Regions from separate parts of the Streptomyces sp. WY228 genome, predicted to be linked through region 2. Evidence: riboswitches for the same ligand, from Rfam matches in the RefSeq annotation. Region 2 holds a riboswitch; the other holds the start of a gene.

Region 1 (4,371 bases), 3.4 Mb from region 2:
TCGAGAAGCTGACCGCCCTCTCCTACCCCGAGGGCCACCCCTACCACCACACCCCGATCGGCTCCATGGCCGACCTGGACGCGGCCACGCTGGAGGACGCCCGCGCGTTCTTCCGTACGTACTACGCGCCCAACAACGCGGTGCTCTCGGTGGTCGGCGACATCGACCCCGAGCAGACCCTCGCCTGGATCGAGAAGTACTTCGGCTCCATCCCGTCCCACGACGGCAAGCAGCCGCCGCGCGACGGGACGCTGCCGGAGATCATCGGCGAGCAGCTGCGCGAAGTGGTCCACGAGGAGGTCCCGGCGCGCGCCCTGATGGCCGCCTACCGCCTCCCGCACGACGGCACCCGCGCCTGCGACGCGGCCGACCTGGCGCTCACCGTGCTGGGCGGCGGCGAGTCCTCCCGGCTGCACAACCGCCTGGTGCGCCGCGACCGTACGGCGGTGGCGGCGGGCTTCGGGCTGCTGCGGCTGGCCGGGGCGCCCTCGCTGGGCTGGCTGGACGTGAAGACGTCCGGCGGGGTCGAGGTGGAGCAGATCGAGGCCGCCGTCGACGAGGAGCTGGCCAGGTTCGCCGCCGAGGGGCCCACCCCCGAGGAAATGGAGCGGGCCCAGGCGCAGTTGGAGCGCGAGTGGCTGGACCGGCTCGGCACGGTCGCCGGCCGCGCCGACGAACTGTGCCGCTACGCGGTGCTGTTCGGCGACCCGCAGCTCGCCCTGAGCGCCGTGGGCCGGGTCCTGGACGTCACCGCGGAGGAGGTGCGCGCGGCGGCCGAGGCGGCCCTGCGCCCCGACAACCGGGCGGTGCTGGTGTACGAGCCCGTCGAGCCGACCGACGAGGCCGATGAGGGCGCCGAGGGCGAAGAGGGCACCGACGCGCACGAGGGGGCGGCCAAGTGAGCGACGCCGCCGTGACTGGAGTAGCCATGGAGTTCCACCCGCAGCCCACCGCCGGCACGGCCCGCCCCTGGGCCTTCCCGGCGCCCGAGCGCGGCGCCCTGCCCAACGGACTGACCGTGCTGCGCTGCCACCGCCCCGGCCAGCAGGTCGTCGCGGTGGAGATCTTCCTGGACGCGCCGTTGGAGGCCGAGCCCGAGGGCCTGGACGGCGTGGCCACGATCATGTCGCGGGCGCTCTCCGAGGGCACCGACAAGCACAGCGCCGAGGAGTTCGCCGCCGAGCTGGAGCGCTGCGGCGCCACCCTCGACGCGCACGCCGACCACCCCGGCGTCCGGGTCTCCCTGGAGGTCCCGGCCTCCCGGCTGGCCAAGGCCCTCGGCCTGGTCGCCGAGGCGCTGCGGGCCCCGGCCTTCGCCGAGAGCGAGATCGAGCGCCTGGTGGGCAACCGCCTCGACGAGATCCCGCACGAGCAGGCCAACCCGTCCCGGCGCGCCGCCAAGCAGCTCTCCAAGGAGCTGTTCCCGGCCACCGCCCGGATGTCCCGCCCGCGCCTGGGCACCGAGGAGACCGTCCGGCGGATCGACCAGGCCGCCGTGCGCGCCTTCTTCGACGCCCACGTCCGCCCGTCCACCGCGACGGCCGTGATCGTCGGCGACCTGACCGGCATCGACCTGGACGCGCTGCTGGCGGAGACCCTCGGCGACTGGTCGGGCAACACCGCCCAGGCCCGCCCGGTGCCGCCCATCACCGCGGACGACACCGGCCGCGTGGTCATCGTGGACCGCCCCGGCGCGGTCCAGACCCAGCTGCTGATCGGCCGGATCGGCGCCGACCGGCACGAGCGCGTGTGGCCCGCGCAGGTGCTCGGCACGTACTGCCTGGGCGGCACCCTCACCTCCCGGCTGGACCGGGTGCTGCGCGAGGAGAAGGGCTACACCTACGGCGTACGCGCCTTCGCCCAGGTGCTGCGCTCCAGCGGCCCCGAATCGGGCGGCGCTGCGATGCTCGCGATCAGCGGTTCGGTGGACACGGAGTCCACCGGACCGGCGCTGGACGACCTCTGGAAGGTCCTGCGGACGCTGGCCGCCGAGGGGCTGACCGACGCCGAGCGCGAGACGGCCGTGCAGAACCTGGTGGGCGTCGCCCCGCTGAAGTTCGAGACCGCCGCCTCCGTCGCGAGCACGCTGGCCGACCAGGTCGAGCAGCACCTCCCCGACGACTATCAGGCCGACCTCTACGCCCGGCTCGCCGAGACGGGCACCGTGGAGGCGACCGCCGCCGTGGTCAACGCCTTCCCGGTGGACCGTCTCGTCACGGTCCTCGTGGGTGACGCCGCGCGGATCGCGGAGCCCGTGAAGGCGCTCGGCATCGGCGAGGTGTCCGTCGTCACCGGCTGACGGCACCTGTGGCACACCGCCGCGAAGAGGACCCCGACGGACGGAAGTTCGCCGGGGTCCTCCCTTTTTGCCCGATTGGCTAGCTTCGCTCCCTTTTGTTGGAGAGGTTGCCTGTCTGCCCTGTGGGATGCGCGACAAATCCCCCTGTCCGTTTGGTGATGGGAAGTCGCCCCGCCTAGCGTCGGCCCGGCTGTCCGTCACCCGTATGCCGCATCCGCGGCGCCGGGCAGTCATCGCCGAGTCCCCGTCAGGCGCGAGCCTGGGGAGCCGGGGACCCACACGCAGTCCCTGGGGTGAATCGGAGGCCCGTGCCGTGAACCGGCGCGGGGATCCGTAGGAGACCTTCCTGCTCCGAACCCGTCAGCTAACCCGGTAGGCGAGAAGGAAGGAAAGGATCAGCCTCTCCATGGCGTTCACCCGTGCCACCGGGAAGCACCGTGCCCCGAGCCGCCTGACGCGTCGCAGCGCCCAGGCCGCCGGCATCGCGGCCCTGGCCACCACCGGAGTCCTCGGCTCGCTGTCCTCCCCGGCCCTCGCCGCGGACACCGAGGCCGCCAAGGTCGCCGACACCGGCCTCACCCAGGCCATCTCCCTCGACGCCACCCTCGCCGACCAGATCGACGCCCAGGCCCAGGCCCAGAAGCAGCAGGCCGAGGCGGTCGCCAGGGCGAAGGCCAAGGCCGCCGCCGAGGCCCGCGAGAAGGCCGCCAAGGCCAAGGCGAAGGCGGAGGCCCAGCGCAAGGCCGAGGCCCGCGCCAAGGAGATCCGCGAGGAGAAGGCCCGTGCCGCCCGCGCCGCCGAGCGCGCCCGGCTCAACGCCTTCCACCTCCCGGTCGCCGGCTCCCACGTCACCACCGGCTACAAGACCGGCGGCTCCCTCTGGTCCTCCGGCAGCCACTCCGGCGTGGACTTCATGGCCGCCTCCGGCAGCTCCGTCGTCGCGGTCGGCGCCGGTACGGTCGTCGAGGCCGGCTGGGGCGGCGCGTACGGCAACAACATCGTGCTCCGGATGTCGGACGGCACGTACACCCAGTACGGCCACCTCTCCTCGATCGGCGTCTCCGTCGGCCAGAGCGTCTCCTCCGGCCAGCAGATCGGGCTCTCCGGCTCCACCGGCAACTCCACCGGCCCGCACCTGCACTTCGAGGCCCGCACCACCCCCGACTACGGCTCCGACATGGACCCCGTCGGCTACCTGCGCTCGCACGGTCTGAACGTCTGACCCGCCTGTGCGCGATCCCACCCGAAGGCCCCGGCACCCGCCGGGGCCTTCGGCAATTCCGGCCTGAAGATTTCCCTGGATTCCGGCCTGCCATCGGAAATTCCGGCAGATTGCCATAGAGTCACGGAACAGACGTCGGGCGGCCGCGTTTCGCGGGGATCAAGGCGGAGGTTCGGACATGCGCATTCCCGCGCATTCGGTATGCACGGCAATCCGTGACGACATCGTCTCCGGTGTCTACGAGCGCGGCAGCCGCCTCACCGAGGAGCTGCTGGCCCGCCGCTACGGGGTCTCCCGCGTCCCTGTCCGCGAGGCCCTGCGCACCCTGGAGTCCGAGGGCTTCGTGGTCACCCGCAGACACGCCGGAGCCTGTGTCGCCGAACCCACCGCGCAGGAGGCGGCCGACCTCCTGGAGCTGCGGATGCTCCTGGAGCCGCTGGGCGCCGCACGCGCCGCCCAGCGCCGCACGGAGGCCCATCTGAAGGTGCTCCGGGGTCTGGTCAGGCTGGGCCAGGAGCGGGCCCGCCGGGGCGAGGGCGAGGATCTGCGCTCGCTGGGCGGCTGGTTCCACGAGACCCTCGCCCAGGCGTCGAACAGCCCCGGCCTCATCGCGCTGCTCACCCAGCTCCGGCACAAGATCGCCTGGATGTACGCCGTCGAGCAGCCGGCCCGTCCGGTCGACGCCTGGGCCGAGCGCGGCGCGATCGTGGACGCCGTGGCGCGCGGCGACGCGGAGCGGGCGAGGGCACTGACCGCCCAGCACGCGGAACGCGCCACCGGCGCCCACCGGCTCCGCCGCCCCGATCTCGCGGGGCGTCGCACCGCCGCCGTTCCGCCGGTGAGAAGTTCG
Region 2 (4,371 bases):
GTGGTGCTGGCGGCGGCCGACCGCGACCCGGAGCGGTTCGCGGATCCGGACACACTGGACCTTGCGCGGAGTGACAATCAGCACCTCGGATACGGGCACGGCATCCATTACTGCCTGGGGGCGCCGCTGGCCAGGCTGGAGGGGCAGACCGCGCTGGCCACGCTGTTGAGACGCCTCCCTGACCTGCGACTTGCGGGAGAACCTGACGATTTGCGCTGGCGCGGCGGGCTCATCATGCGTGGACTGCGTACGCTTCCGGTCGAGTTCGAGCCGGGCAGCCGCTCCGAAAAAAGTGACACGCTGTCAACTCTGTGACTTTCACGTGATCTGCGCTGCATCGACTTGTGACACACGTTCGAGTCCCGCTAGGTTCACGGTTCGACGCGTCGGTCGCACGTTGCCCATGCGTCACTTGTGCGCCGACGCAGGCACGAAATCCCGCTGCGCGGCGCTCAGGTCACTCGCTTGTCAGTCGCACGGAAGGCATACCCATGGGCTCCGCGAACGGCAGACACCGCCGCCCTCGCCAGGCACCCGCCATCGTCGTCGCCGCAGGTGTGACGGGATCGGCCATCGCCATCCCGCTGCTCGGCGCGAGCGGCGCGCACGCGGCCGAGGCCTCCACCTGGGACCGGGTCGCGGAGTGCGAGAGCGGCGGCATGTGGAGCGCCGACCTCGGCAACGGCTACTACGGCGGACTCCAGTTCTCGCAGGAGACCTGGTCGGCGTACGGCGGCACGGCGTTCGCGCCCCGCGCCGACCTTGCCAGCCGGTCGCAGCAGATCTCCGTCGCCGAGAAGGTCCTGGACGACCAGGGGCCCAAGGCGTGGCCCAGCTGTGCGGTGATCTCCGGCCTCGCGGTGGACGGCAGCCTGCCGGGCGTCGACCCGGGCACCTCGCCGGCTCCCGACCCGACGAGCACCCCGACCGACGAAGCGGACGCACCCGACGAAGCGGATGAATCCGGCAAGTCCGGCGAGGCCGACAAGTCCGGTAAGGGTGAGAAGAAGGACGAGAAGGAGAGCGACGGTACGGGGGAGGGGAGCGAGACCCCCGACTCCTCGGTGACGCCCACCACCCCGCCGTCCTCCGAGGCCCCCGACGCCACCGACCCCTCCGGCGCCCCCGACGCCTCGACCGGCGAGACCGGCACGGACGGCAAGGGCGGCAAGCACCGCGGCGCCCCCGCGCCCGAGGAGGCCGACGGCGGTCAGGACGACGGCCCTCGTGGGTCCGGCCGGCACGCCTCGCGCGGTGACGGCGACGCGCGCGACGGCGGCGCGGCGGGCGCCGGTGCGTACACGGTGCAGCCCGGCGACAACCTGTGGGCCATCGCCGACGCCCAGGAGCTGCCCGGCGGCTGGACCGGTCTGTACGAGACCAACAAGGACCTCCTGGGCTCCGACCCGGACCTGATCCTGCCCGGCCAGAGCCTGGACCTGGGTCTGGGTCAGGACGCGGAGCAGAGCGGGGAACAGGGCGCGGACCAGGGTGCGCCGGAAGGTGCCGAGGCGCCCGCCGCCAACTGATTCAATTCGGGCGAAAACGCCCGGGAAAATCAGGCAGTTCAGAGACCTATGTCCACTTTTGCGGAAGTGAGACATGGGTCTCTTTGCTTCAACTGGCGCGTCTCGCCCGGCCGGTCCGCGCGTATCGCCCCCGACCTGCGGAAATGCCCCATCAGTCGCGGTGAGTTCGAGTTGATTGCCCCCTATGTCCATCTTTGAATGTCGGGGTTGCCTGTGTTTACGGTCGGAGCCGCTCGCACCGCGGGCCCCGTCGACCGTCACGCCGAATCCTGCCGTCGGTCGAAGGGAACAGACGCGTAAAGCGCCGTAGGCAGGAGCGGGGGACCCAGGTAGGCCGCCGGGTCCGCACAGCCCCTCCGGGGGGTGTACGGGACCGGCTTGGGGTGAAGTCGCACGCAGCACCGTGCGACCGGGCAACTCATCAGCCCGAACCCGACAGCTCACCTCGTAGGCGTCGGTGAGGAGATTCGTTCCATGCTGCTGAACAGCAAGGGCAAGCACCGCCGCCCGTCCAAGGCCACCCGTATCGCTACCCTCGCGGGTGTCACCGGTGCCGCCGTCGCCGTCCCGCTGATGGGCGCGACCAACGCGTCCGCCGCCTCCGTCGAGACCTGGGACGCCGTCGCCCAGTGCGAGTCCGGCGGCAACTGGTCCATCAACACCGGCAACGGCTACTACGGCGGACTGCAGTTCTCGCAGTCCAGCTGGGCCGCCGCCGGTGGTACGCAGTACGCCGCGCGTGCCGACCTGGCCTCCAAGGACCAGCAGATCGCCACCGCCGAGAAGCTCCTCGACCTTCAGGGCCCGGGCGCCTGGGCCTGCGCCGGCGCCGGCGGCCTCACCAACGACGGTGTGGACCCGGGTGTGAACACCGGCTCCGGCCAGTCCGAGAGCAAGCCCGAGCAGGCGCAGCCCCAGCGCCAGGCCGAGCAGCCCACCACGCGCTCCGAGCAGCGCGAGGCCCCCAAGGCCGAGAGCAAGAAGACCGTCACCACCCCGACCGGCGAGAAGGTCAAGAAGGGTGACGGCGAGTACAAGGTCAAGGCCGGCGACACCCTGAGCAAGATCGCCGAGAAGGAGGGCGTCAAGGGCGGCTGGAGCAAGCTCTTCAAGCTCAACGACGACATCGTCGAGGACGCCGACCTGATTTTCCCGGGTCAGCAGCTCCACCTGAAGTAGACGCCGCATCTCCTCCCCGGAGGAGAAGCGTCCGGCGGCACTTCTCCTCGCACGGCTTCCCGGCCCGACGCGCTCATCCCCCAGCGCGCCGGGCCGGGTTCTTCGTGGGTGGAGGCCCGGGAGGGGTGCGGTTGCGTTCACCTCTTGTCGGCAACACGTGTTACCGCTCAGTAGATATCTAGAGTTTTGTCCCGTTACGCCGGTCCTTGGGTCCTTTTTCGTCCCAGGAGACGGGCGGTCGGCCGGTCGACGCGGCCGGGCCGGATAGGCTCGGGTCGCAAGGCCACAGTGACCCTGCACAACCAGTGTCAGATCCCAGAAGGAGATGCCTCGTGCCGTCCATCGACGTCGTCGTAGCCAGGGAAATCCTCGACTCCCGGGGCAACCCCACGGTCGAGGTCGAGGTTGGCCTCGACGACGGCAGCACGGGCCGTGCTGCTGTTCCGTCCGGCGCCTCCACCGGCGCGTTCGAGGCTGTAGAGCTTCGCGACGGTGACCCCAACCGCTACCAGGGCAAGGGCGTCGAGAAGGCCGTCCTCGCCGTCATCGAGCAGATCGGCCCGGAGCTCGTCGGGTACGACGCCACCGAGCAGCGCCTCATCGACCAGGCCATGTTCGACCTGGACGCCACCGAGAACAAGGCCTCGCTCGGCGCGAATGCCATCCTCGGCGTCTCGCTGGCCGTCGCGCACGCCGCATCCGAGGCGTCCGACCTGCCGCTCTTCCGCTACCTCGGCGGCCCGAACGCGCACCTGCTGCCCGTTCCGATGATGAACATCCTGAACGGCGGCTCGCACGCCGACTCCAACGTGGACATCCAGGAGTTCATGATCGCGCCGATCGGCGCCGAGTCCTTCTCCGAGGCCCTGCGCTGGGGCGCGGAGATCTACCACACGCTGAAGAAGGTCCTCAAGACCAAGGGCCTGTCCACCGGACTCGGCGACGAGGGCGGCTTCGCCCCGAACCTGGAGTCCAACCGCGCCGCCCTGGACCTCATCGTCGAGGCCATCAAGGAGGCCGGCTACGTCCCGGGCCGTGACGTGGCGCTCGCGCTCGACGTCGCCGCGTCCGAGTTCTACAAGGACGGCGTCTACGAGTTCGAGGGCAAGTCCCGCTCGGCCGCCGAGATGACCGAGTACTACGAGGAGCTCGTCTCCGCGTACCCGCTGGTCTCCATTGAGGACCCGCTGTACGAGGACGACTGGGCCGGCTGGAAGGTCATCACCGACCGCATCGGCTCCAAGGTCCAGATCGTCGGCGACGACCTCTTCGTCACCAACCCCGAGCGCCTGGCCCGCGGCATCGAGGAGGGCTCCGCCAACGCCCTGCTCGTGAAGGTCAACCAGATCGGTTCGCTGACCGAGACCCTGGACGCCGTCGAGCTGGCCCAGCGCAACGGCTTCAAGTGCATGATGTCGCACCGCTCCGGCGAGACCGAGGACGTCACCATCGCCGACCTCGCCGTCGCCGTGAACTGCGGCCAGATCAAGACCGGCGCCCCGGCCCGTTCGGACCGCGTCGCCAAGTACAACCAGCTGCTGCGCATCGAGGAGATCCTCGACGACGCCGCGGTGTACGCGGGCCGCTCCGCCTTCCCGCGCTTCAAGGGCTGACCCGTAGTCGCTGGCAGGTAGCCTCCGCCCGTCCCCGCACCCGGTCCCGT

What was found. A riboswitch is a leader RNA that binds a small molecule or an ion and turns the genes downstream of it on or off. The one in region 2 is predicted to bind cyclic di-AMP.
Positions count from the first base shown of each region.
Region 1: it holds a riboswitch for cyclic di-AMP, as region 2 does, so the genes downstream of both, KV381_RS28630 (M23 family metallopeptidase) here and KV381_RS13675 (transglycosylase family protein) in region 2, are expected to answer to the same signal.

Region 1 covers NZ_CP079114.1:6,534,486-6,538,856, forward strand. The annotation lists gene KV381_RS28620 (pitrilysin family protein) at 1-902, shown strand, start outside; gene KV381_RS28625 (pitrilysin family protein) at 929-2,299, shown strand; cyclic di-AMP (ydaO/yuaA leader) riboswitch at 2,524-2,692, shown strand; gene KV381_RS28630 (M23 family metallopeptidase) at 2,706-3,521, shown strand; gene KV381_RS28635 (GntR family transcriptional regulator) at 3,700-4,371, shown strand, end outside.
Region 2 covers NZ_CP079114.1:3,167,805-3,172,175, reverse strand. The annotation lists gene KV381_RS13685 (cytochrome P450) at 1-315, shown strand, start outside; gene KV381_RS13680 (transglycosylase family protein) at 492-1,529, shown strand; cyclic di-AMP (ydaO/yuaA leader) riboswitch at 1,822-1,998, shown strand; gene KV381_RS13675 (transglycosylase family protein) at 2,004-2,708, shown strand; gene eno (phosphopyruvate hydratase) at 3,041-4,321, shown strand.